DNA from 3 places in the Pseudomonas bubulae genome. Region 2 is predicted to be linked to each of the others. Evidence: riboswitches for the same ligand, from Rfam matches in the RefSeq annotation. Region 2 holds a riboswitch; each other region holds the start of a gene.
The links. A riboswitch is a leader RNA that binds a small molecule or an ion and turns the genes downstream of it on or off. The one in region 2 is predicted to bind cobalamin.
Positions count from the first base shown of each region.

Region 1: another riboswitch for cobalamin. It lies ahead of cobO (cob(I)yrinic acid a,c-diamide adenosyltransferase); the one in region 2 lies ahead of V6L81_RS14815 (ABC transporter substrate-binding protein).
Region 3: another riboswitch for cobalamin. It lies ahead of V6L81_RS13995 (CbtB-domain containing protein); the one in region 2 lies ahead of V6L81_RS14815 (ABC transporter substrate-binding protein).

Region 1 covers NZ_CP146077.1:2,014,840-2,025,090, reverse strand. The annotation lists gene V6L81_RS09415 (cobyric acid synthase) at 1-123, opposite strand, end outside; gene cobD (threonine-phosphate decarboxylase CobD) at 120-1,112, opposite strand; gene cbiB (adenosylcobinamide-phosphate synthase CbiB) at 1,105-2,013, opposite strand; gene bluB (5,6-dimethylbenzimidazole synthase) at 2,010-2,660, opposite strand; gene V6L81_RS09395 (cobyrinate a,c-diamide synthase) at 2,657-3,970, opposite strand; gene cobO (cob(I)yrinic acid a,c-diamide adenosyltransferase) at 3,981-4,592, opposite strand; cobalamin riboswitch at 4,670-4,915, opposite strand; gene V6L81_RS09385 (sorbosone dehydrogenase family protein) at 5,038-6,345, shown strand; gene V6L81_RS09380 (C40 family peptidase) at 6,412-6,951, opposite strand; gene V6L81_RS09375 (C40 family peptidase) at 7,097-7,723, opposite strand; gene hda (DnaA regulatory inactivator Hda) at 7,949-8,653, opposite strand; gene V6L81_RS09365 (AI-2E family transporter) at 8,878-9,951, opposite strand; gene V6L81_RS09360 (DUF2066 domain-containing protein) at 9,987-10,251, opposite strand, start outside.
Region 2 covers NZ_CP146077.1:3,251,286-3,261,536, reverse strand. The annotation lists gene V6L81_RS14860 (efflux RND transporter permease subunit) at 1-3, shown strand, start outside; gene V6L81_RS14855 (GntP family permease) at 109-1,494, shown strand; gene V6L81_RS14850 (AMP-binding protein) at 1,524-3,161, shown strand; gene V6L81_RS14845 (MaoC/PaaZ C-terminal domain-containing protein) at 3,158-3,604, shown strand; gene V6L81_RS14840 (PaaI family thioesterase) at 3,682-4,185, shown strand; gene V6L81_RS14835 (RcnB family protein) at 4,281-4,616, opposite strand; gene V6L81_RS14830 (SDR family NAD(P)-dependent oxidoreductase) at 4,799-5,572, shown strand; gene V6L81_RS14825 (MFS transporter) at 5,607-6,905, shown strand; gene V6L81_RS14820 (DUF1624 domain-containing protein) at 7,008-8,165, shown strand; cobalamin riboswitch at 8,199-8,397, shown strand; gene V6L81_RS14815 (ABC transporter substrate-binding protein) at 8,513-9,526, shown strand; gene V6L81_RS14810 (iron ABC transporter permease) at 9,523-10,251, shown strand, end outside.
Region 3 covers NZ_CP146077.1:3,041,537-3,051,787, reverse strand. The annotation lists gene V6L81_RS14020 (hybrid sensor histidine kinase/response regulator) at 1-994, opposite strand, end outside; gene V6L81_RS14015 (chemotaxis protein CheB) at 988-1,575, opposite strand; gene V6L81_RS14010 (protein-glutamate O-methyltransferase CheR) at 1,593-2,408, opposite strand; gene V6L81_RS14005 (response regulator) at 2,409-5,885, opposite strand; gene V6L81_RS14000 (response regulator) at 6,050-6,415, shown strand; cobalamin riboswitch at 6,563-6,774, shown strand; gene V6L81_RS13995 (CbtB-domain containing protein) at 6,870-7,058, shown strand; gene V6L81_RS13990 (CbtA family protein) at 7,070-7,771, shown strand; gene V6L81_RS13985 (cobalamin biosynthesis protein) at 7,768-8,181, shown strand; gene cobM (precorrin-4 C(11)-methyltransferase) at 8,258-9,004, shown strand; gene nfuA (Fe-S biogenesis protein NfuA) at 9,091-9,675, opposite strand; gene V6L81_RS13970 (fatty acid cis/trans isomerase) at 9,788-10,251, opposite strand, start outside.

The DNA.
Region 1 (10,251 bases), 1.2 Mb from region 2:
CATATTTTGTGGTTTGAACGGCACCACCGCCACGCCCTGACGGGTCAGCCAGCGGCACAGGGCCGTCACCAGGGTGCTTTTACCGGCATCGGACGTGGTGCCCTGCACCATCAACGTACTCATAAGGATTCCTTGGTGTACGCCGCCAGAGCCTGCTCCAGGCGCAGCCAGTCAGCTTCTTCGGCTGGCAGGCCAAAACGCACGCTGCTGTTGTGGGTAAACAGGCGCAGCAAAATGCCGCGGTGCGCCATAAACTCGTAAAGGCTATCGGCATGGGAGGTGATCAACCACTGGAACAGCGCACAGCCCCCTTGCGGCGGCAGATCATGCAAGCCCAACAGACGTTCCAGACGCCCGCTGGCCAGTTCGCTGCGTTCGCGCTGACGAGCTTGGGCCTCGGAGTCGAGCAGGCAGGCCTGGCCGACAATCCGCGTCGGGCCGCTGACCGCCCAGGGACCGACTTGCTCGGCCAGCAACTTGAGTAACTTGAGTTCAGCCAGCACAAAACCCAGCCGAACGCCCGCCAGGCCAAAAAACTTGCCGAAAGAGCGCAATACGATCAACCCGGTACGCTGGGTATGCGCGGCCAGGCTCAGTTGCGGCGTGTTGTCCATAAAGGCTTCGTCCACCACCAGCCAGCCGCCGCGCTGCATCAGCCGCGCATGCCACTCCAGCAGGCGTTCCGGGGTCAGACTCAAGCCCGTGGGATTGTTGGGGTTGACCACCACCAGCACATCCAGTGTGTCGATGTAGAAGTCGATTTCCTGCTCCATGATTTCCCGCACGATATGCCCGCTGCGCCGCCACGCATGGGCATGCTCGGCGTAACACGGCGACAGCACGCCAACCTTGCCGCTACGGCGCAAACGCGGCAGCAACTGAATGGCACACTGTGAACCCGGTACCGCCAGCACATGCGGCGCGCCGTAATAGGCGCAGGCCGCTTGCTCAAGGCCGTCATCGGCCTCAGGCAAGCGCGCCCAGGCACGTTCGGGCACCTGGGGGATAGCAAAGGGCCAGGGCGCCAGGCCGGTGGACAGGTCCAGCCAGTCCGCCTCGGCAATGCCGTAGTGCAACGCCGCCTTGCGCAAACGCCCACCGTGCTCAAGCATAGAATTCACTCCAGACACACAGGATCAGCAGCCACAGCCATACGCCACGCTGCACCAGTTGCCAGCCACGGCCGATCGACTCGGCGTCCGCCGGTGCACCTTCGCCCAATTGCGGGCGCTCATGCAGTTCGCCGTGATAAATCGCCGGGCCACCCAACTCAACACCCAGCGCTCCGGCACCAGCAGCCATGACCGGGCCGGCATTGGGGCTGTCCCACAGCGGTGCCTGCTTGCGCCAGCTCTTCAGGGCCAGTCGGGTTTTACCCAAAGCGGCATAGGTCAGCGCAACCAACCTTGCAGGAATATAGTTAAGAACATCGTCGATCCGCGCCGCAGCCCAGCCAAAACGCTCAAAGCGTTCGTTGCGATAGCCCCACATGGCATCCAGGGTATTACTCAAACGATAGAGCACCACCCCTGGCGCACCCGCGACCACAAACCAGAAAATCGCGGCAAATACCGCATCGCTGCCGTTTTCCAGCACCGACTCGGTGGCGGCGCGGGCCACTTCGGTAGAATCCAGCTCACTGGTCTGACGGCTGACCAGATAACCCACCCGCGTGCGCGCCTCATCCAGGTTATTGGCGCGCAATGCCTCGGCTACTGGTTGTACGTGCTCACCGAGGCTGCGCATGCCCAGTGCGCAATACAGCGCCACAATGTCCACCAGCCAGCCAATATAAGGCAGCCAGGACAGGGCCGTGGCCAGGATCGTCAGCGGCAGCACTGCCAGTACCCAGGCCGTGACACCATGACTGCGCCAGCCACGGCCGCCGGAATTGAAACGCTGCTCAATACGCTCGGCCATACGGCCAAAGGCAACCAGCGGATGCCAGCGTTTGGGCTCGCCGAGCAACGCATCCAGCGCCACCCCGGCAACGCACAGCAACGCCACACTCATGGACTCACTCCCCAATAATTCTCGTACACCAGTTCACTGAGCGGACGCGCTTGCGCCCACCCTTCCAGGACCAGCATCGGCGCCGGATAAAACGCCTCGACCGGGCCCAGGCACAGTACAGCGAGCGGCTTGGCGCCGGCAGGCAACCCCAGCAGATCAGCCAGTGCCTGCGGTTCGAACAATGACACCCAGCCCATGCCCAGCCCTTCGACCCGGGCCGCCAGCCACAGATTTTGAATGGCACAGGACAAGGACGCCATGTCCATTTCCGGCAGCGTACGTCGACCAAAAATGTGCTTTTCGCGGTCATCCATCAACGCAGCCACCAGCACCTCAGCGCAATCGTTGATACCTTCGACCTTGAGCGTCATGAATTCATCGGAGCGCTGGCCCAGGGCATCCGCGGTGCGTACCCGCTCTTCTTCCACCAGACCCTGGATCTTGCCGCGCAGCTCGCGGTCAGTGATGCGGATAAACCGCCACGGCTGCATCAAGCCCACGCTCGGGGCTTGATGCGCCGCTTCCAGCAAACGCGACAACAACTCGGGTGCCACAGTGCCACCACTGAAGTGGCGCATATCACGACGCTCGGCGATGGCGCGGTACACGGCGGCGCGTTCTTGCGGGCTGAATGCGTTATCGCTCATGGCACCTTCACGGCACATGGCGCAAACAACGCGGCAATGGCCTGAGGATTGGACGGGAAGTAAAAGTGTACATAAGAAGCGGTCATTCGCCCTTCGCGATACACCGCTTCGGCGCCGCGCCCGCCATTGGGGCTCAGGCCGCGAGCAACAGGCTCAAGTTCGGTACTGGTCAGCGAGTGGTGGTAGGTGTGGCCGCGCAACAGCCCTTCAGGCATGTCCACAGCTTGCAGCGCCAGGGCAGCCAGGCGCTTTTGCATCGTCGCCTCCCCTGCCAGCAAGCCAACCAGTTCGGCGCGCTGGCCCTCGACATCGGTCAGGGCATCGAGCAGGTAAAGCATGCCACCGCACTCGGCCAGCAGCGGTTTACCGGCCCTGTGGTGTGCGCGAATCGCCATGAGCATCGGCACGTTGCGCGACAGCTCAAGGTGATGCAGTTCAGGGTAACCACCGGGCAAATACAGGCTGTCTGCTTCAGGCAGCTGACTGTCACGGATCGGTGAGAAAAACAGCAGTTCGGCGCCCATATCACGTATTAACGCGAGGCTGGCGCCATAAGTGAAGGCAAAGGCTTCGTCGCGGGCCACGGCAATTCGCACACCTGCCAGCAGCGGCTCGACGGCCACCGGCTCAGGCGCAGCGAATTCAACCGGCGGTGGCAGCGCTACCTCACAGGTGCTGGCCAGGGCATTGGCCGCCGCATCCAGGCGCGCATCCAGATCATTCAGCTCGCTGGCCTGCACCAGTCCCAGATGACGGCTTGGCAGTTCGATGCCGGTTTCGCGGGACAGCGCGCCGTACCAGCGCAAGCCTTCGGTCAGGCTGCCTTCGAGCAACTGTGCATGGCGTACGGTGCCAACTCGATTGGCCAGCACCCCGGCAAACGGCAGATCCGGCTGATATCGCGCCAAACCAAGGGCCAGCGCACCAAAGGTTTGGGCCATGGCAGTGCCATCAATCACCCCCAACACCGGCACGCCAAAATGCCGTGCCAGATCGGCGCTGGAAGGCGTGCCGTCAAACAGCCCCATCACACCTTCAATCAAAATCAGGTCCGCCTCACCGGCGGCTTCCCACAGCAGGCGACGGCTTTCCTCGGCGCCCACCATCCACAAATCCACCTGATACACCGGCGCACCGCTGGCGCGCTCCAGGATCATGGGGTCGAGAAAATCCGGGCCGCACTTGAATACCCGCACCTTGCGCCCCTGATTGCGATGCAACCGGGCCAAAGCCGCTGTAACCGTGGTCTTGCCCTGACCGGAAGCCGGCGCGGCGATCAGCACCGCCGGGCAATGACGTGACGCTCTCATACTTCAACACTCACAATTCGATGCCTTTCTGGGCTTTGATCCCGGCCTGGAAAGCGTGTTTGACCACCGCCATCTCAGTCACGGTATCAGCCAGATCAATCAATTCAGGTTTGGCGCCACGGCCGGTGACCAGCACATGCTGCATGGGCGGACGGGCTTGCAGGTCGGCGAGCACCTGTTCCAGATCGAGGTAGCCGTGCTTGAGCGCGATATTCAGCTCATCGAGCACCACCAGTCCAATGGACGGATCGCGCAGCATCTCGCGGGACACTTCCCACGCGGCTTCGGCGGCGGCGATATCGCGCTGGCGGTCCTGGGTTTCCCAGGTAAAGCCTTCACCCATCACGTGGTAGCGCACCTGCTCGGGAAAACGGCGGAAGAAAATCTCCTCACCGGTGCTGTTGCGACCCTTGATGAACTGCACCACGCCGCACTGCATGCCGTGGCCCATGGCGCGGGCCAGCATGCCAAACGCAGAACTGCTCTTGCCTTTGCCATTGCCGGTCAATACCAGCAGCAGTCCGCATTCATTGGGCGAGCTGGCAATGCGCTCGTCCATAACCGCTTTTTTGCGCAGCATGCGCGCCTGATGGCGTTCGTCGCGTTCGGGGGATTCATTCATGGCAACTCTCCGTTGGGTTCGATGATGCAAACGGGAGGCGGGGGAAATTAAAAAAACACACTGCATCGCCCGCCGCGAGAGTGGTGGATGGATCAGGCCGGTCTCCGGGCTCACAAGCGGGCGGCACCTGTAGGGTGCACCCTTGTCCACGCGCCTTCCCGTGCAAAAAACACAGTGGCACTGAGCGTGGCTTTGACTCGTTTACCGTTGCGGGGGCAGCGCCGGGATCGTGGCGGTTGTGTAGGTCCAACACGCCCTCACCGGCTTCCCTGTTTCACTCTGTCGACCCATGGCCACAGAGCACCTGAAACAAGCCGCGAAGGTTAGAGGGTTGGGGGTGGAGCGTCAATTAAAGCCGGCGCCTAAAGGCTTTATCCGGCGCCCGGGCTGAACCTTTAAACAGCTACGCTTCTCTACTATCAGACAAGATCTTATGGAGAACCACATGCTCAAGCGCCAGCACGCCGTTGTTATTGTTCTTGCCGCAGGATTGGTCGCTTGCGGCGAAAGCTCGACCCTGCAAGTCAGTGAGGGAACCGGCCCATCACCCAAGCTTCCCGAACCCAATAAAACCCTGATTCCAACGGTCAATATCGCCCCCGCCATCGGCTGGCCCGATAATGCCACCCCAGTGGCTGCCCACGGCTTGCACGTCGCCGCTTTCGCCCAGAACCTCGACCACCCGCGCTGGCTCTATGTACTGCCCAACGGCGACGTGCTGGTGGCCGAATCCAATTCGCCGCCCAAGCCGGATGACAGCAAGGGCATCAAGGGCTGGATCGCAGACAAGGTCATGTCCCGCGCCGGGGCCGGAGTGCCAAGTGCAAACCGGATTACCCTGCTGCGCGACGCGGACCACGATGGCGTCGCCGAAACCCGCACCGTGTTTATCGAGAACCTGAACTCTCCCTTTGGCATGACGCTGGTGGGTAACGATCTGTATGTGGCAGATGCCGACAAGCTGTTGCGCTTCCCCTATCAAGCCGGTGAAAACAGCATCAGCGCCAAACCGGTCAAGGTGGTGGACTTACCCGGCGGGCCTCTGAACCACCATTGGACCAAAAACGTGATCGCCAGCAAGGACGGCACCAAGTTATATGTGACCGTCGGATCCAACAGCAATGTGGGCGAAAATGGCATGGACAAGGAGCAAGGTCGCGCCGCGATCTGGGAAGTCGACCCGGCCACCGGCAGCCACCGCATTTTTGCGTCGGGCCTGCGCAACCCTAATGGCATGGACTGGGAGCCCACCTCCGGCAAACTCTGGACAGCAGTTAATGAGCGTGACGAAATCGGCAGTGACCTGGTGCCCGACTACATCACATCAGTCCAGGATGGCGGCTTCTATGGCTGGCCCTACAGCTACTACGGCCAGCATGTGGATGTGCGGGTCAACCCGCAAAACCCTGAACTGGTGGCCAAGGCCATTGCCCCGGATTACGCCGTTGGGCCACACACGGCGTCTTTGGGGCTGACGTTTGCCGAAGGCAGCCATTTACCCGGCTTTACCCAGGGTGCATTTATCGGCCAGCACGGCTCCTGGAACCGCAAACCCCACAGTGGTTACAAAGTGATTTTCGTGCCTTTTGCCGGCGGCAAACCGGAGGGCATGCCGATCGATGTGCTGACCGGCTTTCTTAACGCCGACGAAAAAGCCATGGGCCGGCCAGTGGGCGTGGTGATCGACAAGCAAGGTGACTTGTTGGTGGCCGATGATGTAGGCAACAAGGTTTGGCGGGTGTCGGGAAAATAGGCTTTCTAATCAAGAGCCGCCCTCACCCTAGCCCTCCCCGGAGGGAGAGGGCTGGGCTGAGGGGCTCTAGGGCAAACGTGCCAAATGCTGCTCGGTCGGCAACACGCGCTTGGCATTCAGATAAGCCCTCTGCCAGTAGGCCTTGTTCAGGCTGTCCAGCTTGACCGTACCGCCCGTGGCCGGCGCATGGACAAAGCGCCCTTCGCCTACGTAGATCCCGGCGTGACTGACCTGGGAGCCACCATTGGTTGCAAAGAACAGCAGGTCACCGGTTTGCAGCTTGTCCTGGCCGATGCTCTGCGCACGCATCACGATCATCTCGCGCGTAGTGCGCGGCAACGAAATACCCGCGGCGTCGTTGTACACGTACTTGATCAGGCCACTGCAATCAAACCCCGAATCCGGGGTATTGCCGCCCCAGCGATAAGGCGTACCTACCAGACCAAGGGCGCGAAAAAGCACATCTGCGGCAACCGGCGAGGTTTCTTCGGGATGAGTGATAAACACAACCGGCTTTTGTGCCACGGGGGCTGGCGGGGTGCGGCTGGCGCAGGCACTGAGCAGTGCTGCTAAAGTGAGGAGAGCAACGCGGGCCATGATCGACATAAACAGAATGTTCCTGATTCTGGATACGGCAACTCAGGCCGCGAACCCCAAAGCCGCGAGAGGGGGCACCTTCGCGGCTTCAGAAATTTAACATTGCGACTTAATTCTAGCTCTTAGCTGCAGAACTTCAAGTAACACATTAACTTTACTTGCGGGCTACGACGCTCGCAGGGGCCATCGCCAGGGCGCGTTTGGCCTCAATAAAGGTCTTGCTCCAGTAGCTGTCACCCAGGTTATCAATCCGCACACCACCGCTGCGGCGGCTGCTGGAGTGAATAAACTGGTCATCACCCAGGTAAATCCCGGCATGGCTCACACGGCCACGACCATTGGTGCTGAAGAACAGCAAATCACCCGGTTTCAAATTATTCCGTGCGACCAGCGGTGCTTTTACGTTGATCATTTCGCGGGTTGAGCGCGGCAATTGCATGCCCGCCTCTTCCTTGAACAGATAACCGATAAAGCCGCTGCAATCGAAGCCTGCCTCGGAGGTGCCACCAAAACGGTAACGGGTACCGATCAAGGACATACCGCGCTCTAGAATGCTGTCAGCCAGAGCTGGCAATTCATAAGGCTTGCTGTTGGCAGAAAACTCAGCCAGTTCTTTTTCGGTTGCCAGTTCTTCCTGATAAAGAGCGGAAGTTTGCGAGACCGAAGATGACTTTTGAACCTGAGCCTGGACGACTTGCTGCGACACTGGCGTGTGAGCAGCACAACCAAACAACAGGGTAACGAGTGCGAGGGGCACGAGGGGTGCGAAGCGCTTTAGCATGGGCACGACCGTGGCTTATTAGAAAAAGTAGCCGCGACTATGCCTTCTATGATCCTCATTTGCAAATTCAATCGATCTAAATGTGACTTGATGGTTTTGTCGTGACATCTAAGGCTTTACACCCCTGACGACAGATTTTGCGCCCACAGCCCTTTGGCCGCGCAGGATTTTTGGCGCCTGGAAACTGTCAAAACCGGCTACAACCCTTATTTTTGAAGGGCTGAGCTACCAGCCAAGGGTTTCTTTCAGGAAGGGAATGGTCAGCTTGCGCTGCGCCTGCAAGGACGCTTGATCGAGCCGCTCGAGCAAATCAAACAAGGCACTCATGCTGCGGGTACCGCGCGTGAGAATGAAATGCCCGACTTCGTCAGTCAGGTGCAGGCCACGGCGTGAAGCACGCAACTGCAAAGCCCGCAGCTTGTCCTCATCGGACAGGGGGCGCATCTGGAAAACCAGCGCCATGGTCAGGCGGGACTTGAGGTCTGCCAGTTTGATCGGCAATTCTCGAGGCGAGGTGGAGGCTGCAATCAACAGGCGCCGGCCGCTGTCACGCAGCCGGTTGAACAGATGGAACAGCGCCTCTTCCCAATCAGCACGCCCGGCCACCGCCTGCAGGTCATCCAGGCAAACCAGCTCGTACTGCTCAAGGTTATCGAGGATTTCTATGCCGCGATCCAGCAACTCGGCCAGCGGCAGGTAAACCGCCGGTTCGCCCATCTGCTCAAAGCGCAGGCAAGCGGCCTGCAGCAGGTGCGTACGCCCTACGCCATGTTTGCCCCACAGGTAAATCAGGCTTTCTGTCCAGCCGGCGTCGGCTTCGCACAGACGTTCGACATAGCCGAGTGCAGCGGCATTGGCGCCTGGATAGTAGTTTATGAAGGTAGCGTCATCACGCAGACGCACACCTAGGGGCAGCTGAATCGGTTTCATGCTGACTGAACAGTTCAAGCGAACCGTTAGTGGCCTCTGTGTAAGGTTTGAAAAGTTTATACCCGTGTCGCCGGGCACACAATGTAACAGACCACGAGCAAAATCAAAGGTTTGCGTTAAGGTCTTGGATTGATTGGGCTTTTTCTGGCGCCTGCGAGCCGCCTCGAACGCACAAAGAAGGCCGGGCCGCCTCGCGACAACCCCGCCGCTTCACAACCCACCCTCTACAACTGCGGATCCTCACTGCCTTTATAGACCTGGGAATCCTTATACAAATCCTGCACATGGCGCACCAGCACCATGATCACGGCCGCTACCGGCAAGGCCAGCAATACACCGGTAAAACCGAACAGCTCACCGCCAGCCAGAATCGCAAAGATCACCGCCACCGGGTGCATACCGATTTTGTCACCCACCAGCAGCGGGGTAAGCACGGTGCCCTCCAGGGCTTGGCCGATCATAAACACCGCCACGATGCCGAGCATCGGGTACAGATCCCCGCCAAACTGGAATAACCCGGCAACCAACGCCGCACCGATGCCGACAATAAAGCCCATATACGGCACGATGGCCGCTATACCCGCCATCAAGCCGATCAACAACCCCAGCTCGAGGCCGACCAGCATCAGGCCCGCCGAGTAGATCACCCCCAGCGCCAGCATCACCAGCAACTGACCGCGCACAAACGCGCCGAGCACGTCGTGGCACTCTTTGGCCAGTGATACGATCTGATCTGCCCGAGCCCGCGGCAACAGACCGCGAATCTTGGCCATCATGATGTTCCAATCACGCAACAGGTAGAACGCCACCACCGGAATCAACACCAGATTGGCCAAAAAGCCGATCAGCGCCAGACTGGAAGCCGTGGCCTTGGACAGGACGATTCCGACAATGTCAGTGGCCTGCCCCATATGCTCGGTGATCGCCGCCTTGATCTTGTCGAACTTCCAGAAACTATCACTCAAGCCGAACTTGGCTTGCACCCACGGCATAGCCGTGTGCTGCAGCCAGTCGAGGATCTGCGGTGCCAACTGATAGAGCTTCAACAGTTGCTTGGCCAGCAGCGGCACCAGTACCAGCAGCAATGTCATCAAAATGACAGTGAACACGGTAAAGACCGCAACCACACCCCAGGTTCTTGAAAGTCCGAACCTTTCCAGTCGATCGACCACCGGGTCGAACATATAGGCCAGGACGATGGCGACCAGAAAAGGCGTGAGTATCGGATGCAGGAAATACACGAACAGGGCGAATCCCAACGCCACGCCCCACCACACCCACCGTCGCGAATCAGCCATGAGCCACCCCATCCTTATATAAAGAAGACATCAACCTACCAGCGAAACCGCAACTGCGCCGCAGGGCCTGAGGCAACACTTGACGCCTGCCCCCCATCAGCCGCAACAGGCACTTGCCCCGCCGGTACTTCCTGCAACTGCGCCAGCCCCAATTGCGAACGCAACTGCTCGGCGCTGCCGTTTACCAGGTACACAACACGATCACCGTCAACGCTCTTGAGTTGCGCACCAAAAGGCTCAAGCAAATGCCCCAGCTGCGCATATCGCTGCAACGTCATGCCTTGCACTTCGAGCAACTGC
Region 2 (10,251 bases):
TGAATACAGGGGGCAAGGTTGACAGGGTCGCATACGTGCTCTAGGTTGACGCAAACGTAAACGTAAGCACAAAAACAAGCCAAAACAATAATTATAAGAGAGCCACCCATGAGCACGATGGCGATACTGATATCCCTTCTGTTGTTGATGTTTTTCGCCTACCGGGGCGTGACGGTTTTGATCCTGGCGCCGTTGATGGCCGCGCTGGCCGTTCTTCTCAGCGGGGCAGCCGCAGATATCATGCCCACCTTTACCCAGCTGTTCATGAAGGAGCTGGGGCTCTATGTGATCAAGTTTTTCCCCCTGTTCATACTCGGTGCCCTGTTCGGCAAGCTGGTCGCCGACTCCGGAGCAGCGCATACCATCGCTGACTGGTTTATGCGCAAACTCGGCCATCGCCATGCAATTCTCACCGTAGTGCTGGCCTGTGCGCTGTTGACCTACGGTGGCGTATCGCTGTTTGTGGTGGCCTTTGCCGTATACCCGATCGGGGCGGCAATTTTTCGTGAGTCCGGCACGCCAAAACGCTATATGCCAGCGGCCATCGCGCTGGGGGCCTTTACCTTCACCATGACCGCGCTGCCTGGCGCACCGTCGATACAGAACTCGATTCCCACGGCTTATCTGGGCACCACCACCTTCGCCGCCCCGGGCCTGGGCATCATCGCGTCGATCGTCATGCTGTGGATGGGCAGCTGGATGCTGCAATCGCGAGCCCGCAAGGCCATGGCCAAGGGTGAAGGCTACGGCCCCCATGACGACGAAATTGCGTCGAATGCCAGCATAAAAAAACCCGGACTGCTCGTAGCCCTGCTGCCGATAATCGTGGTGATCGGCCTGAACGCGGCGTTCAGCTACTGGATCCTGCCTGCCCTGGACCTCAGCGTTTTGCGTGAAGAGCGCTTTGGCAATATCGACCCGGTGAGCGTCATAGGGCTGTGGTCCGTGCTGTTGGCCCTGATGTGCGCAATCGTATTTGTGATCCTGCTCAACTGGCGCCGCTGGGACAACCTGACGGTCACCCTCAACAAGGGCACCATCGGCGCCCTGCTGCCGATCTTCAACACAGCTTCGGAAGTGGCCTATGGCGCGGTGATCGCCGGTATGGCCGGATTTGCGCTGATCAAGGACACCATCCTCAATGTCTCGCCGGAGCATCCGCTGATTTCGGCCGTGCTCAGCATGAACGTGCTGGCAGGCATTACCGGCTCCTCGTCCGGAGGCCTGAGCATCGCCTTCCGCACCCTGGGCGCAGACTATCTGCGCATGATCGAAGCCGCGGGCATCAGCCCCGACCTGTTTCACCGGGTCGCTACCATTGCTGCCGGCGGCCTGGACACCCTGCCCCACTCGGGCGCGGTGATCACCTTACTGGCAATTTGTAACCTTACGCACCGCCAGTCCTACCCGCAAATTTTCATGATGACGACCGTTGTGCCCATGACCGCCTTGCTGGTGGTCATGGTGCTGGGTTCAACGTTCGGCAGCTTCTGACCATGGCGCATAACAACAAGGACTCGACCATGAACACGGCACCTCTCTCTCCCAGCGACCCGCAACGGGATGCTTCGCAGCGTTTCAATATTGCCCGGGCTTGCTGTGACCGCTGGACTGACGACCCCGAACGCATTGCGATCATCCAGAAAAATGCCGATGGCACGGTTCAATACCACAGCTTTTTGGCCTTGCAACAACAGGCCAACCGCCTGGCCAACAGTTTGCGCGCACAAGGTATCAACGCAGGTGACAGGGTCGGGATCATGCTCCCTCAAGGCCTGGAGGCCGGCACCGCCCATATCGCGCTGTACAAGCTGGGCGCCATTGCGGTTCCGCTGTTCAAGCTGTTCGGTGCGGACGCCATCGAACATCGCGCTTCGAACTGTTCAATGCGTGCGCTGATCACCGACGCCAGCGGCCTGCAGAAGATCGACGGAATTCGTGCCGGCCTTGCCCACTTACAGCTGTGCTACGTTATCGATGCACCCGCGCATCGTAATGACGTGCTTGATTACCATGAGCAACTGCAGTGCCACAGTGACCAGTTCGAGACCCTCGATACGGCGGCCGAGGATCCGGCACTGATCATCTACACCTCCGGCACCACCGGCCATCCTAAAGGCGCTTTGCATGCCCATCGCGTGTTGCTCGGGCATTTGCCCGGCGTGCGCAGTTCACACGACGACTTCCCCCAGCCCGGTGACCGGATGTGGACCCCGGCAGACTGGGCATGGATTGGCGGGTTGCTCGATGTGCTGCTACCTGCCTGGTATCACGGCGTGCCGGTGGTGGCCCACCGCGCTGACAAGTTTGTACCTGAAGACGTATTTGCCCTGATTGAAGCATTGCAGATTAAAAATGTCTTCTTCCCGCCCACCGCCCTCAAGCTGTTACGCCCTGTCGAAAACCCGCAACAGCGCTGGCATCTCGCGCTGCGGTCGGTTGCCAGTGGTGGCGAGTCACTGGGTGATGAACTGCTGGCCTGGGGCGACCAGGCGCTGGGCGTGCGCATCAATGAATTTTATGGCCAGACCGAATGCAATCTGGTGGTGTCCTCCTGCGCCAGCCAGGGGATCTACCGCCCCCATGCCATTGGCCGCGCGGTCGAGGGGTTTGACGTGGCCATCGTCGACGACTATGGCGTGCCCGTGCCCACAGGTGGTTCAGGGCATATTGCCGTGGCCACGCCCAACGGCAGCCAGATGCTGCGCTATTGGGAAAACAGCCAGGCCACTGCCGAGAAATACCTCAACGGCTGGCTGGTGACGGGCGACAAGGGCTCGATGGATGAGGATGGCTATATCTTCTTCCTTGGACGCAACGATGACGTCATCACCAGCGCAGGCTATCGCATCGGACCGACCCCCATCGAAGACTGCCTGATCAAGCATCCGGCGGTGAAAATGGCGGCGGCTATCGGCAAGAAAGATCCGATTCGTACCGAGGTGGTCAAGGCGTTTGTCGTCCTCAACCACGGCTACGCCGCCAGCAACAACACCATACGCGAGCTGCAGGCGCATGTTCGCGCACAACTGGCGGCCCATGAGTACCCCCGTGAAATTGAATTCCTCGACGAACTGCCCATGACCACGACGGGCAAAATCATTCGCAAGGCCCTGCGCGAACTGGAAGAACAACGTACTGCGATGGAGCTGCAAGCATGAATTTTCTAGGAAAGGCTTTCGACGAAATTACCCGGGGCGAAACGTTTGGCCAGTCGCTGACCATCGATGCGTCACACATCAGCCGTGCCTGCGGCATGTTTGGTGACTTCAACCCGTTGCACAGCGATGCCCAATTTTGTGCCAGCAGCCGTTTCGGTCGACCGATCCTGCATGGGCCAATGACCAGCGCCTTCATGTCTGCTTCCATCGGCATGTACTTCTACGGCACCGCCGTGGCCTACCTTGAGCATAACTGCCGGTTTATCGCTCCGGTGTTTGCAGGCGACACCCTGAGTGTCGAATGGACCATTACCGAAACCCTCGACAAACCCCGCAGCAATGGCGGTATTGCGATACTCAGCGGCTATTGCAGCAACCAGCGCGGCGAGCAGATTGCCGAGGCCAGCGGCAAGATTTTGCTCAGCAATCGGACGCCGGTTTAGACCTTTTCCAACAGCCCGGCTGGCTGTGAACATTGCCCGCCACGACAAGTCGGCGGGTCCTTGAGGATGAATATGATATGTCCCGGCTAACGACCTCTCTGCAAGACAGCGCCGCCCCCGATGGAGTCTGTTATGGCTGCGGCAGCCACAACCCTCACGGCTTGCATATCAAGAGTTACTGGCACGAAGACGGTGTGCATGTGATTGCCAAACACCTGCCGGACCCCAAATATTGCGGTTGGCCCGAACTGGTATACGGCGGCATGATCGCCATGCTGGTGGACTGCCATTCGAACTGGACGGCCATGGCTTATCACTACCGCATGGAGCAGCGCGATGCGGCCAGCCTGCCGCGGATCAATTGCGTCACGGGCAACCTGGGAATCAAATTTATCAAACCGACGCCCATGGGCGTGCCGCTGACCTTGCGGGCCCGGGTGGAAGGCGACGTGGGGCGTAAAACGCGGATTTTATGCGAGGTCTATGCCGGGGATGTGCTGACGGCGGTGGGCGATTCGATTTTCGTACGGGTCGACACCGGGCAACTGGCCACGGCAGCCCATGGCCGCGCTGCGGGTTAAAGCTGATCGGCGTGACATCATCGCGAGCAAGCTCGCTCCCACCCTGATTGCCAGCAGCGCAATCGGTGGGAGCTGACTGGTCCGGGATCCAGCCGTTATTTACTCAGGACTCTGGCGTCTTTGGTGCGGATCTCCTTGATTACCGCATTGACGCGATTGACCAGCACATAGTGGCCGCTGATTTGCACCCACTGTTCATGTTCATCAGGTTTTGGCAGGCCCCGGGCGTGCCAGTCCTTGATCGCCTCCGCGTCCCGGATGAATTGATCAGGCGCCTTGTCGCCGTTGCCATAGCAACTGCTCAGGTCCATGGACTCAGCCAGTATCTGCCCCGGCTTGCAGTCCCCGGGTTTGTCGTCATCAGCCTGTGCTGCGTAAGGCATGGCGCACAAAAGACCGGCCATTATTGATGCAGAAATCAAGCTGCGCATGTTCACCTCAACGTATGGGAGTACAGGCTTTATGGACAAGCCCTCACTGCAGTACGTTCCAATATCTTAATCAAGAATATTGATCACGAGATCAGCAATGACGATTGGACTGCACTTATAGCTTGAGGTGAAGTAACCACAAGGCCGCTGAAAATAATAAACGGCCATTTGTGGAGAACAGCATGTCATTCAATATCAACAGCTTCAAGCTTGAGGGGCGTCGGGCCCTGATCACCGGATCAGGCCAGGGTATCGGGCTTGAACTGGCCCGCGGCCTGGGCGCAGCTGGCGCAACGGTGGTGATCAACACTCGCAATATCGATAAATCTCGTGCCGTGGCCGCTCAACTGCGCGACGAAGGGCTGAAGGCTGAATCCGTGGCCTTCGATGTGACCGACCGCGAGCAATTGCTAGCCGCGATCAACACCTTTGAGAGCGATGTCGGGGCCATCGATATTCTGGTCAACAACGCCGGCATCCAGCGTCGTGCGCCACTGGAGGACTTCAGCGCCAGCGACTGGCACGACGTGATGCGCACCAACCTGGACGGTGTGTTCCATGTTTCCCAAGCTGTTGCGCGGCACATGATCGCCCGCGGTCGCGGCAAGATCATCAATATCTGCTCGGTGCAAAGCCAGCTGGCACGCCCGACCATCGCCCCTTATGCCGCCTCCAAAGGCGCAGTGAAGATGCTCACCAAAGGCATGTGCGCCGAGTGGGCACGGCATGGCATCCAGGCCAATGGCCTGGCCCCGGGCTATTTTGCCACCGAAATGAATCGCGCCCTGGTCGATAACCAGGAGTTTTCCGAGTGGCTGTGCAAGCGCACCCCGGCTGGCCGCTGGGGCCGGGTTGATGAGCTGTGCGGAGCCGCGGTGTTCCTGGCTTCGCCGGCTTCGGACTTTATCAACGGGCAAACCCTGTTTGTGGACGGGGGCCTGACCAGCGTTGTTTGACCCGCACCTGAAAAACAATAACAAGGAACACCCCATGAGCACGCTTAAAGAACCAGCACTGCCCTTGAGCGAGATCGGCAGTGCGCAGGTCAAGACCCAGGGCTTCGCGACCAAACGCTGGCTGTATCTGATCCCGCTGATATTCATTACTTACAGCCTGGCCTACCTGGACCGGGCCAACTACGGCTTTGCCAGTGCGGCGGGCATCGAGCAGGACCTGGGCATCACCAAGGGCATGTCCTCGCTGATCGGTGCGCTGTTTTTTCTCGGTTACTTTTTCTTCCAGGTACCGGGGGCGATCTACGCGCAGAAGTACAGCGTGCGCAAACTGGTGTTCTGGAGCCTGATCCTGTGGGGCTTTTGCGCCATGGCCACGGGGTTGGTGACCAATATCCCGATGCTGATGTTTATTCGGGTTTCCCTGGGCATTGTCGAAGCGGCCGTGATGCCGGCCATGCTGATTTTCATCAGCAACTGGTTCACCCGCAAAGAGCGCTCGCGGGCCAATACCTTCCTGGTGCTGGGCAACCCGGTGACCGTATTGTGGATGTCGGTACTGTCCGGCTACCTGATCCAGGCCTGGGGCTGGCGCGAAATGTTCATCATTGAAGGCGCGCCAGCGGTGCTCTGGGCCTTCGTCTGGTGGCGCATGGCGCGAGACAGGCCTGAACAGGTGAACTGGTTGACGCCACAGGAAAAAGCCCGACTGGCGGCGACCCTGGCTGATGAACAGAAAGGCATGCAACAAGTGCGCAATTACCGTCAGGCGTTTACCAGCCCTGTGGTGATCCAGTTGTGCTGTGTGCATGCGCTGTGGAGCATTGGCGTGTACGGTTTTATCATGTGGCTGCCGAGCATTATCAAACAGGCAGCGGCGGCGGACATCGTGACAGTTGGCTGGCTAAGCGCAGTTCCTTATGTCGCAGCGGTAGCGACGATGCTGGCTGTGTCCTGGGCTTCGGACAAAACCCAGCAGCGCAAACCCTTCATCTGGCCGCTGCTGGCCTTGGGGGCGCTGGCCTTCTTCTGCTCGTTCCTGCTAGGGTCTTCACATTTCTGGTTGTCGTTTGCTTTGCTGACTATTGCCGGTGCTGCACTTTACGCACCTTATGGGCCTTTTTTCGCACTGATACCGGAGATTATTCCTTCGAACGTGTTCGGCGGAGCCATTGGCCTGATCAATGCCTGTGGCGCTCTGGGGGCCTTTGTCGGCTCCTGGATCGTGGGCTACCTGATCGGCCTTACCGGCAATCCGGGGGCGGCGTATATCTTTATGACGGCCGGGGTGCTGTCTTCGGCATTGCTGATGGCCTGGGTGAAAGTGCTGCGCTAGACATATCCAGCTTTGAGAGTGTTTCTCAAAGGGGTGACAGCGAAACAGGGAATGTTATACAGTATCAGTACTTTATAACATTCCCTTGCCAGCGACCCTTCAATGACCCTCCCTACTCCCCCCTTGAATCAGCGCCTGCTGTCCATCGATGCCCTGCGGGGCCTGGTTATCCTCTTTATGCTGCTGGACCACGTGCGCGAGACATTCTTCCTGCACCGGCAAGTAGCCGACCCGATGAATATCGAGATCACCGACCCTGCACTGTTCTTCAGCCGTACCCTGGCCCATCTGTGTGCGCCGGTATTTGTCTTGCTGACCGGCCTGTCGGCGTATCTGTATGGCGAAAAGTATCAGGGCAAACGCGATGTTTCGGCGTTCCTGTTCAAGCGCGGGCTGTTTCTGGTGCTGCTGGAGTTCACTCTGGTCAACTTCGCCTGGACTTTCCAGTTGCCGCCGTCGGTGATCTACATGCAGGTCATCTGGGCCATTGGCGTCAGCATGATCGCCCTTGCCGCCCTGGTGTGGCTGCCACGCCCGGTTTTGCTGATACTTGGCCTGGGAATCATCGCCGGACACAATCTGCTGGATAACCTGCATTTTGCGGCGGGGTCGATGATGCATGTGCCCTGGGCGATTTTGCATGATCGCGGCTGGATTGAAGTGGGCGACAGCTTACGCATGCGCACGTCCTATCCGGTGTTGCCGTGGATCGGCGTGATTGCTCTGGGTTATTGCCTGGGCCCCTGGTTCACCCGCTCCACCCCACCAGCCTTGCGCCAGCGCTATCTGTTGCTGGCGGGCAGTGGCGCCCTGCTCGGCTTTATGCTGCTGCGTTTGTTCAATGGCTATGGCGAAGCCCCCTGGGCAAGCCATGACTCCGCCATGCACAGCGTGATGAGTTTTTTCAATATCACTAAATACCCGCCTTCGCTGTTGTTTCTCGCCTTGACCCTGGGTGTGGGCCTGTTGCTGTTGCTGACGTTTGAGCGGGCACAACAACGCAAGTGGATCAGCACCCTGGCCGTGTTTGGCGCAGCCCCGATGTTTTTCTATCTGTTGCATCTGTATGCACTCAAAGTGCTGTACCTGGCCAGTGTTGCCCTGTTTGGCTTGAATCAGGGCAACTATTTCGGTTTCGACAGTATCGGGGCGGTGTGGTTAACGGCCGTGCTGCTGGCCATTTCGTTGTATTTGCCGGTGCGCTGGTTCGCCAACTTGAAAGCCCGCCGGCGGGATATCACCTGGCTCAAGTATTTCTGATTCTGACGGCGGCCCCCTTTAGCAAACAGGATCGATTATCATCCTGCCGCCGGTCCCCCCTAACGGGGGGTTAAAAGGGAATCCGCAGTGCTTTTTCAGCACCCAACGGAACTGCCCCCGCAACTGTAGATGACGAGCCTGCTCCAAGATTGCCACTGGGATACCCCCCGGGAAGGCTGGAGCAAGCGATGACCCATCAGTCAGGAGACCTGCCGGCAAAGTCCACACACTAACCGGCGGGGTGTCCGGGGAGGCATCCTGCTTTGTACTGTTGCTGCAGCAGTACCCGATGATGCATTCCCGTCCGTGCACCTGTGCCCCGTGTACGATCAAATGGAGATTGCATCATGCTGTTGCACCGCGTTGTTACGCTCATGGTCACGCTGGCCTTGCCGGCCCTGGCCCATGCGACCCCCACGCAATACCCCCTGACCCTGCAGAACTGCGCCACCCCGCTGACGTTTGAGCATGCCCCCAAAAGCGCGGTAACCATTGGCCAGGCCGGCACCGAAATGCTCTATGCGCTGGGCCTTGGTGACAGGCTGGTGGGTACTTCTTTGTGGTTCAACGATGTCCCCGTGCAATACCAGGCACAGAACGACAAGGTTGAGCGCCTGGCCGACAATGACCCGAGCTTTGAAGCCGTCATTGGGAAACGCCCGGAGCTGGTGGTCGTGCAGCTGGAGTGGATGGTGGGGCCGCAGGGTGTGGTGGGCACCCGCGAGCAGTTTCACGAACTGAAGATACCGACTTACCTGATGCCTTCTGACTGCGAGGGCAAAGACAACCTGGTTGGCGCCGACGGCACGCGCATGCAGCCATTCAGTATCGACACTGTCTACAAGAGCATCAGCCAGCTGGCAGAGATCTTCGATGTGCAGGCGCGCGGTGAACAACTGAACAACCAGCTCAAGGCGAGCCTAGAAAAATCCATTGCCTCGCTCAAGGGCAAGGACCTGAGCGCCACCAGTGCGCTGTTCTGGTTCTCCAGTGCGGACATGGATATCGACCCATATGTTGCCGGGCGCAAGGGTATCCCCGACTTTATGCTCAACACCCTGGGCGTGCGCAATGTGGTGGAGTCCGATGAAGAATGGCCAACTGTCGGCTGGGAAACCCTGGCCAAGGCCAACCCGACATTTTTGGTCATCGCGCGCATGGATCGCCGACGCTTCCCGGCGGATGACGTCGAGAAAAAACTTGAATTCCTGCGTACCGACCCGGTAACGCGCAATATGGATGCCGTGAAAAACAACCGCATCATTGTCCTCGATGCCCACGGGATGCAGGCCAGCCTGCGCCTGTTCGACGGCATCGAAACACTCGCAACTGCGATCAGCCGCCACGACCTGCCTAAATGACTGCACGGTTGATCACTGCCTTCGCCGCCTGTACAGCACTGCTGCTGGCTGTACTCGCCGGGGTCGCTATCGGTGAAACTCCGATCGCACCCGATGTGGTGCTGCAGGTACTGGCCAACAAACTGTGGGGCGCCGGGCATGCACTGGACCCGATCGACGAAGGCATTGTCTGGAACTATCGCCTGACCCGAGCTCTGGTGGCCGCGGCCTGCGGTGCGGGGCTGGCCATCTGCGGCGTGGTATTGCAGTCCTTGCTGCGCAACCCGCTGGCCGACCCCTACCTGCTGGGCATTTCTGCCGGGGCGTCCACAGGTGCCGTTGTGGTCGCGGTGCTTGGCCTGGGCGCCGGGGCCATTTCACTGTCGGCCGGGGCCTTTGCCGGGGCGATTTGCGCCTTTGCCCTGGTTATTCTGCTGGCACGGGCCAGCGGGCCCTCCGGTGTAAGTGCCCAGATCATCCTGGCAGGCATTGCCGGTTCTCAGTTGTTCAACGCAATCACTGCCTTCCTGATCACCAAATCGGCCAGTTCCGAGCAGGCTCGCGGGATCATGTTCTGGTTGCTGGGCAACCTCAGTGGCGTGCGCTGGCCTTCGGTATGGCTGGCAGTGCCTGCAGCGGTGCTGGGGCTGGCGGTGTGCCTGTGGCATCGACGGGCGCTGGATGCATTCACCTTTGGTGCTGACTCTGCGGCCTCATTGGGTATCCCGGTGCGCCGGGTGCAGCTA
Region 3 (10,251 bases), 210 kb from region 2:
CGATGCCCTGATCGCGCACATCGACCACGGCTTGATCGTCGTCAATGTAAACAGATACCTCAATGGGCTTTTTCGCACCATAACGTAGGGCATTAGTCAGCAGGTTGCTGATTACCTGCTCGATCCGGAACTCATCCCACTGCCCCACCACCGGCTGCACCGCCGTGAAGTTGACACTTGATTGCGCTGCGCTGATCTGTGCGGAGAAGCTCTCCAGCAACTGTGCAACGACCTGGGCCAGATCAACCGGCGCAGGGCGGATAGACAGCTTGCCGGTGCGAATACGCGACACATCGAGCATGTCTTCAATCAAGCGAATCAGGCTCTGGATCTGGCGTTCGTCACGCTCGACCATGGCCTGCATTTTGTCCAGGGTAAATGCCGCGGCGTTGTCGCGGGCCAGGTGCATCTTGCGCAGCTGGGTCTCGAGAATCAGCCCGTTGAGCGGCGTTCGCACCTCATGGGAGACGATCGACATAAAGTCATCACGCATTCGCACAGCATGCTCCAGCTCCACCTGGGTCAACTGGAGCTGCGCCAGCAGGGTCTCCTGCTCGCGGCGGCTCTGCTCCAGCGCTTCGACCTGCTGCTTCATGGCCTTGCTCTGACGATACAGCTCAACGAACACGCTGACCTTGCTTTTGACCGCATGGATATCCAGCGGCTTGTGCAAAAAGTCCACCGCACCGCTTTCGTAGCCCTTGAAGGCATAGTTCATCTCACGGCCGGCGGCACTGACAAACACGATGGGGATGTTTTTGGTCTTGGCCGTACCACGCATCATCTCGGCCAGTTCAAAACCGTTCATCCCGGGCATCTGCACATCCAGAATGGCCATTGCGAACTCGTGCTGCAACAGCAGCGACAACGCCTCGTCGGCAGACAGGGCCTTGTAGACGAGGCGATCCTCACGCTTAATCAGCGCTTCAAGGGCCAGCAGGTTTTCCGGCAGATCATCGACGATCAGCAGTTTGGCTTGAATATCATTTAGCAGCATTGGATATGTTCCAGCTCGACAAGCAGACGGCCAATGCCGCGCAAGGGAAGGATGCAGTCCGGTTGAAAAAGCTCCAGGGCTGCGCGGGGCATGGTCGATACATGGGCTTCGTCCGGGTCCTGGATAATGGTCAGGCCGCCCGCCTGCTTGACCTGGCTCAGCCCCAGCGCACCATCGCGATTGGCACCTGTCAGCAATATCGCGGCCAGGCGTTGTTGATACACGTCGGCCGCAGACTCAAAAAGGTAATCAATCGCAGGTCGCGAAAAATGCACCCTCTCCTCCTGGCTCAGGGAAAAACTCTGATCCTGCTCCACCGAGACATGGTAGCCGGGCGCGGCAAAATACAAGGTACCCGGCTCGATCGGCTGCTTGTCCTGAACCTCCCGCACCGGCAGGGCCACGCGCTTGGCAAACACTTCTGCCAGCTGGCTGCGGCGCTCGTCGGGCAAGTGCAACACCACGATGATCGGCAGACAATAGCCAGGTCGCAAATCGCCCAGCAGGGCCAGCAAGGCTTCGACCCCGCCCGCCGAGGCACCGATCACCACGGCTTCTACTGGTCTGTGTGCAGCCATCAGGCTGTGCCGGGCTGTCATAGCTTGCGGTAGATCCGTTCTTGCTTGAGCACCGGGGTGAACTGTTTGCTGTAGTTCGAAAAATCCAGGGTTTCCTTGCTGCCCAGCATCAGAAAGCCACGGTGGCAGAGCGATTCATGAAACAGACCAAAGGCTCTGTTTTGTAAATCTTTATTGAAGTAAATCAATACGTTACGGCATGAAATTAAATTGGTTTCTGAAAACACGCTGTCCGTTGCCAGACTGTGGTCGGCAAAGGTCACGTTCTCACGCAACGTCTTGTCAAAAATCGCGTAGTCGTAGGCGGCGGTGTAGTAATCAGCAAACGAACGCTGACCACCGGCCTTCTGGTAGTTGTGGGTATAGGCGCGAATGTTCTCCAGGGAAAAAATCCCCTGCTTGGCTTTTTCCAGAGACCGCGGGTTGATATCAGTGGCGTAAATGATAGTGCGATCCAGCAAGCCTTCTTCGCGCAACAGGATGGCCATGGAGTAAACCTCCTCACCGGTGCTGCACCCCGCAATCCAGATTTTCAGCGACGGGTAGGTCTTGAGGATGGGCACCACCTCCTGGCGAATGGCCAGGAAGTGTTCCGGATCGCGAAACATCTCGCTCACTGGAATGGTCAGGAACTGCAATAACTGCATAAAGGCCGTAGGGTCATGCAGGATGCGCTCCTGCAAGGCCGAAATGGTCTGGCAATCGAACTGACGCAATGCATGATTGACCCGGCGCTTGATCGAAGCGCCGGAGTAATCGCGAAAGTCGTAACTGTATTTGAGATAGATCGCTTCAATCAGCAACCGTAACTCGATATCGGTGTTTCGTTGCACTTAGAGTCGTTCCATTTTCGGTAGCCAGACCCGGATCAACGAAAACAGTCGATCCAGATCGATAGGTTTGGCCAGGTAATCATTGGCGCCTGCCTGCAGGCAACGCTCCTGATCGTCCTTCATCGCCTTGGCCGTCACCGCAATGATTGGCAGCTTGCGCCAGCGCGGGTTCTTGCGAATTTCGACGGTGGCCTCGTAGCCATCCATTTCCGGCATCATCACGTCCATCAACACCAGGTCGATGTCTTCAACTTCATCCAGGCGTTCGATGGCTTCGCGGCCATTACGGCCGATCACCACAATGGCGCCTTTTTGTTCCAGTGCGCTGGTCAGGGCAAAGATATTGCGGACATCGTCATCCACCAACAGAATCTTGCGCCCTTCGAACACCTTGTCGCGGCTGCGCGCGGTCTTGAGCATCGTTTGCCGCTCATGGGACAACTGAGATTCAACTTTGTGCAGAAATAATGTCACTTCATCGAGCAAGCGCTCCGGTGAGCGGGCGCCCTTGATGATGATCGAGCGCGAATACTTGCGCAGTTCAGCCTCTTCATCGCGGGTCAGGTTACGCCCCGTATAAACAATAACCGGCGGGAACGAGCAGATTTCCTCGGTGGACATGCGCTTGAGCAAGTCGTTGCCGAGCATGTCCGGCAGTTTGAGGTCGATGATCATGCAGTCGTAGATCGTGTCGCGCAGCAGGTCCAGTGCCTCCTGGGCAAAACCTACGGCGGTGATTTCAATGTCATCGTCGCCGATCAGGCGGGCAATGCTGTCACGCTGCAGGTCGTCGTCCTCTACCAGCAGCACGCGCTTGACCTTCTGGGTCAGCTTGGCTTCCAGGCGGGCGAAGACGTTTTTCAGCTCTTCACGGGTGGTCGGCTTGACCGCGTAGCCCACCGCGCCCATATGCATCGCGGCCTCGACCCGATCCTCGACGGAAATCACATGCACCGGTATATGCCGGGTCGGCGCAAGGGCCTTGAGGCGCTGCAACACGGTGAGCCCCGAGTGGTCCGGCAGGCGCATGTCCAGCAGGATGGCATCGGGAATAAACTGTGCGGCCAGGCTGAAACCTTCGTCGGCACCGTGGGCGACCAGGCAACGATAGCCAAGTTCATGTGCAAGATCGAAGAGGATATGCGCAAAGTTGGGCTCATCTTCAATCACCAGGATGCAACGCGTGGCAAACGGCGCCTGCTCGCGATCATCCATAAAGCGCGCAATCTCTACCGGTGGCACAACGACGGGTAACGGCTGAGACCTGAGGGCCGCGGGTGCTGGCCGTGGCGCGGCAGTGGCGGACAGTTGCGCCAACTCCTCGGCCGACTCCACATATTGCTCCGGCAGCACCAAGGTAAAGGTGCTGCCCTGCCCCGGCTCGCTGCTGACCGTGATCGAACCACCGAGCAAGGTCGCCAGGTCGCGGGAAATCGACAGGCCCAGGCCAGTTCCGCCGTAGCGGCGGTTGCTGGTGCCATCAGCCTGGCGGAAGGCTTCGAAAATGCTTTCCTGCTGATCCGCGGCGATGCCTATGCCCGAATCGGTCACAGCAAAGGCCACTCCTTCTCCCGGCTCACGGGACACGACCAGGCTGACCTGGCCTTTCTCGGTGAATTTGACCGCATTGGACAGCAGGTTTTTCAGGATTTGCTCCAGACGCTGACTGTCGGTGTAGATCATCGGCGGCGTGCCGGGTTGAACTTGCACGTCAAAGCCCAGGAATTTTTCACCTGCCAGTGGCTGAAACATCCCGCGCAAGCCTTCAACCACACGCCCGACGCTGGTGTTCTCGGGGCGCACTTCAAGCTTGCCGGCTTCGACCTTGGAAATATCCAGAATGTCGTTGATCAGGTTGAGCAGGTCATTGCCCGCCGAGTAAATCGACTCGGCAAACTTCACCTGCTCTGCGCTAAGGTTTTGCTGCGGGTTCTCGGACAGCAGCTTGGCCAGAATCAGCGAGCTGTTCAACGGCGTGCGCAGCTCGTGGGACATGTTGGCGAGGAACTCCGACTTGTACTTGCTGGAGCGCTGCAACTCATCCGCGCGGTCTTCAAGCTGGATCTGGACCCGATTCAGCTCGGTGTTCTTGCGATCCATCGCGTCACGCTGGCCAGCCAGCTCTTCGTTGGTCTGCTCAAGTTCGGCCTGCTGGGTTTCGAGGCTGGTTTGCGACTCTTTGAGGATGCGCGACTGCTCTTCGAGTTCTTCGTTGGCGGTTTTCAATTCTTCCTGCTGGACTTGCAGCTCCTCGTTGAGCTGCTGGGTTTCGGCCAGCACTTCCTGCAGGCGCTGACGATAGCGGGCAGCTTCGATCGAGGTGCCGATATTGTCGGCAATCAGTTCGAACAGCTCGATATCGCGCGCGCTCAGCGGGCGCAGAAACCCCAGCTCAATCACCCCGTTGACCCGGTCATCATCACTGGTCGGTACCACCAGCACACTGTGCGGGCTGCCCTGGCCCAGCCCGGAGGTTACTTTGAGGCTGTAGTCGGCAGGCACATTGTCCAGACGAATCAGCTTGTCCTGCTGCGCGGCCTGCCCGACGATGCCTTCGTCGTTGTGAATCAGCTGGTCCTGTACCTCTTGCTCACGGGAAAAACCGTAGCTGGCCACACGCTTCAGGCCGCCATGATCTTCACGCACGTAAACCGCCGCCACCACCGACCCCAGATACTGGGCGCAGAATTGCAGGATATTGCGCCCCAGCATATTCAGGGTCAGACGCCCCAGCACCTGTTCGGCCAGTTCAGTCTGACCGTTGCGTAACCACGCCTGCTGCTCCAGGCGCTGCGCAGTCTTGATCTGCGACTCGAAGACATTGTTGTAACTATTTGAAAGCTCTATTAAATCTCGACGCCCTACATAGGCCAGAAAGCCGCTCAAGCCCAGTACAAAACACAGGTACAGGGCGATACAGATAATCGTGGTACGGCTGACGTCTTCACTGCGCGCCATGCGCAGTTGCTGCTCCATTTGAATAAAATCGTCATATTCCTTACGGATTTCATCACTCAGGCGCTTGCCGCGTCCGGCCTGCACTGCCGAACGGTAGTCACCGTCCTGGCGGCGCAGGTCGACCATCGACTGTGCGTAGACATTCCACTCATCCTGCAACGCTTCAAGACGCTTGAGGCGGTCAATCTGCTGGGGGTTATCGCTGACCAGCTCCTGCAAACCTTTTAATTGCACATTGATTTGCGGCTTGGCGACGGCATAGGGGTCGAGGAAATGCTCATCACCGGTGATGAGAAAACCGCGCATGCCGGTTTCGAGGTCGACCGTCAGGCGCACCGCGTCATTGGCATTGCTGATGACCCGATCACTGTGCTCGACCCACCTGATCACCGACAGCAAATAGCTGACCATAACCACAAACAATGCAGCACTGAGCACACCGACGGCCAAAGGCAAACCGACGTTGCGACTCAGGAGCTTGCGAAAGCTTCGCTCGTCGATTGATGCAGGTGCGTTCATTTTCAGGCCCGTGACAGTCATAAAAAACTGGAGTTTGCCGGATTATCGAGCAATAGTTCTAATTTCTTACCTTTAAATACGTTTTTACACACATAGGGAGGCAGGTGAAGGCTATGCTTACTCGCTGTGGCAACTGCGCTTAAATTTTTATCGAGATCATGATTATGTCCGCAACACCCTCCACCATCCTTGTGGTCGAAGACGACGCCATTGTTCGCATGCTGATCGTTGATGTACTGCAAGAACTGGAGTTCAGCGTGCTTGAAGCCGATGGCAGCGAGCGCGCTCTGGAACTGCTTGAGGACACAGCCCGCAACATTGACCTGCTGATGACCGACGTTGGCCTGCCGGGAATGGACGGCCGCACACTGGCTGCCAAGGCCCGCGAACTGCGCCAGACATTGCCAGTGCTGTTTGCCAGCGGCTACGCCGAGACCCTGGAGATTGCAGAAGGCATGGCGGTGATCGGCAAGCCTTTCTCCATTGACCAACTGCGCGCAAAAGTCAAAAGCATGCTGATCAATGCATGAGAAGTCTGTGGGAGCGGGCTTGCTCGCGATCGCGTCACTGCGGTGCCCCTGAAAGACCGCGTTACCCGCATCGCAGGCAAGCCACACACATGAAAATCAAAAGCCAGGCATACCTCTGCAATTGACGGCCCCACAGGGCTGTGGTTTCCTACACATCTTGTATCAGGTGCCCTTCACAGGGTGAAACGGGAAACCGGTGCGTCAGGCTTTTGCCCTGACAAGTCCGGCGCTGCCCCCGCAACGGTAAGCGAGAGAAACATCACGTCCACTGTGCCACTGGCATGGGAAGGAGATGTTTGCAGGTTCAGCCCATGAGCCCCTCGCAAGCCCGGAGACCGGCCTGATTATTTCGAATAACAAACCCGCGGTGGGCGGGCGCTGTTAAACCCTGCGAGCTTCGTTCGCGGGGTTTTCTTGCGCTTTGCTGCCCGTCGTCCGACCCGAGGCAAGCGCCATGTCCATCAGCACCAGCCGTACCCACTCCGCTGCGAGTAGCACCACCCAAAGCCAACGTATCGTGGCCGCTGTCGGCGCTGCCGTACTGGGCGCTTTCCTCGTTTACTTCGCCGGTTTTTCGCATATCGATGCCGTGCACAACGCAGCTCATGACACCCGTCACAGCTCCGCCTTTCCGTGCCATTGAGACTGCCTGCCATGATCAAGCGTATCGCTCGAACGGCAGGCTTTACCGGCCTGCTGGCCGCCCTGCTGCTGACCCTGCTGCAAAGCTTTTGGGTTGCCCCGCTGATTCTGCAGGCCGAAACCTACGAAAAACCCGCTGCTAGCGAAGTGCACGAACATGCCGACATGGCCATGCCTGCACATGAGCATGACGCCGAGGCCTGGGAGCCGGAAGATGGCTGGCAGCGCGTGCTGTCCACCACCGGTGGCAACCTGGTGGTCGCGGTGGGTTTTGCCCTGATGCTGGCGGGCCTGTACACCCTGCGCGCACCCGCCCGCACATCCCAGGGCCTGCTCTGGGGCCTGGCCGGCTATGCCGTGTTCTGCCTGGCGCCGACCATGGGCTTGCCGCCTGAACTGCCGGGCACTGCCGCGGCGGATCTGTTGCAACGCCAGCTCTGGTGGGTCAGCACTGCAGCCTCGACGGCCGTGGCCATTGCCCTGCTGGTATTTGGCAAGCATTGGGCACTCAAAGTGCTGGGGGTGGCGATTGTGCTGGTGCCGCATCTCTTTGGCGCGCCGCAGCCGCTGGTGCATTCAAGCCTGGCACCTGAGGCACTGGAGTCGCAGTTCAAGCTTGCCGCACAACTGACCAACCTGGCTTTCTGGCTGGCACTGGGCGTGATCAGCGCCTGGCTGTTCCGGCGCAATCCTGCAGGTCAGTACTCGGCATGACAGCGACCGGCGCAGCGCCAAGCCTGGTGATTGGCCTGGGTTGTCGCCGGGGTTGCAGCGCACAAGCGCTATTGGCGTTGATCGAAGACAGCCTGAGCCAGGCCGGCATTGCACTGAGTGCGATCCGTGCCCTGGCCAGTATTGACCTCAAGCGCCACGAGCCCGGGCTGCTGCAACTGGCAACAGAGCTAAACCTCGAACTGGAACTGTTCAGCGCCGCGCAAATGGCCGAGTTTTCACCCCGGCTCAGCCATCACTCGGCTACCGCGTTCGCTCAAACCGGTTGTTTTGGCATTGCCGAAAGTGCTGCCCTGGCCCTGGCCACACAGCTGGCCGGGGCACCGGCGACTTTGTTGATCACACGTAAAAAAACCTCCATGGCCACCTTTGCGTTAGCCTGCGCCCGGTAAAACCCGCGATAATCCCCCGCCTCACTATGAGCGTTGTTCACGAACAGCTCTATCTCGACCTTTTCAAGAGACTGCCATGACCGTTTATTTCATCGGCGCCGGGCCCGGCGATCCAGAGCTGATTACTGTCAAGGGCCAGCGCCTGATTCGCAGCTGCCCGCTGATCATTTATGCAGGTTCACTGGTGCCGCAAGCGGTCCTGACAGGCCACCAGGCCGAGCAAGTGATCAATAGCGCCGAGCTACACCTTGAACAGATCATCGAGCTGATCAAGGTGGCCGACGCCAAAGGCCAGGATGTGGCCCGCGTACACTCCGGCGACCCGAGCCTGTATGGCGCGATTGGTGAACAGATACGCTGCCTGCGCGAGCTGGGCATCGCTTTTGAAATCATTCCGGGAGTGACAGCCACGGCGGCCTGCGCAGCCATTTTGGGGGCGGAACTGACCCTGCCTGATATTTCCCAGACCGTGATCCTGACCCGCTATGCGGAGAAAACCGTGATGCCCGCCGGCGAAGAACTGGCCAGCCTGGCACAGCACAAGGCAACCATGGCGATTCATCTGGGGGTCAAGAATCTGGACAAAATCGTTGCCGAGCTGATCCCGCACTACGGTAGCGACTGCCCTATTGCCGTGATTCACCGTGCCAGTTGGCCAGATCAGGACTGGGTGCAAGGTACGCTGGCGGATATTGCGGCCAAGGTTCAGGCCAAGGGCTTCCGGCGTACCGCGCTGATTCTGGTGGGCCGGGTGCTGGCCAATGACAGTTTCGCCGAGTCGTCGCTGTACCGGGCGGGGCATGCACACTTGTATCGACCTTGAGTGCGGCCTGAGGGCTTTTAAACAACCATAAAAAAACGGTGCTCACGGGGCACCGTTTTTTCTTCAGCTTCGCAGCGAACGCCCTGTTAGTAGTAGGCGTTTTCTTTCTGCGAGTGGTCGGTCACGTCACGTACGCCTTTGAGCTCCGGCACACGCTCCAGCAAGGTGCGCTCGATGCCTTCACGCAAGGTCACGTCCGCCTGGCCGCAGCCCTGGCAACCGCCACCGAACTTGAGCACCGCGATACCATCTTCAACCACTTCGATCAGGCTGACCTGACCACCGTGGCTGGCCAAACCGGGATTGATCTCGGTTTGCAGGTAGTAGTTGATGCGCTCGTTGATCGGGCTGTCGGCGTTGACCATCGGCACTTTGGCGTTTGGCGCCTTGATGGTCAGCTGACCACCCATACGGTCCGTTGCGTAGTCCACCACGGCATCGTCCAGGAACGGTTCACTGAAAGAATCGATCCAGGCCGTGAAGCTTTTCAGGCCAATGGCGGTGTCTTCAGGTTTGACTTCAGCCGGCTTGCAGTAGGCAATGCAGGTTTCAGCGTACTGAGTACCGGGTTGGGTGATAAAAACGCGGATACCGATACCCGGGGTGTTCTGCTTGGACAGCAGATCAGCCAGGTAATCGTGGGCAGCGTCGGTAATCGTTATGGCGCTCATGGAATCTCCTCGCAGACATGGGACGCAGTTTACGCCAATCGGCGCGCCTGACAAAGTCCTAGTATTTTTGTCAGGAAAGCTGCGTCCCATTCGTTCAATTTCAACCGCCCCTTTACAGGTTTTCGTAGCGGTTCATGTCCAGTACGCCCGCTTCAACCGGGTCGGTTTCATTGATGTACTGGCCTATATCATGGAAGTACTGCCAAAACTGCGGGTGGCTGCGGCGGATGCCCCAACGCTCGACGATGGTGTCGAACGTTGCCTGATCCTTGCATTGCTCCATGGCCTCGACAAAGGCTTCGACCTGATCCGCAGGGATGTTGAACATGAAATTGGGGTAGCTGCTCAGCACTCCCGGGTAGATGGTCAAGGTGTCCAGCCCCGGCTCCAGGCGGTACTCCTCGCCCAGCATAAAGGCCACGTTGGTGTGAGCACGGTTGCGCAACATGCTGTACATCTCGCGCTTGCCGTCTGCACCTTCGATACGCAGCATGGTGGCTTCAGGCAATTGATTGATCACGTCCAGCCCGGCAGCAGGCCGCGAGGTCAAACGGCTGAGCGCTTGCTCGGCGTATT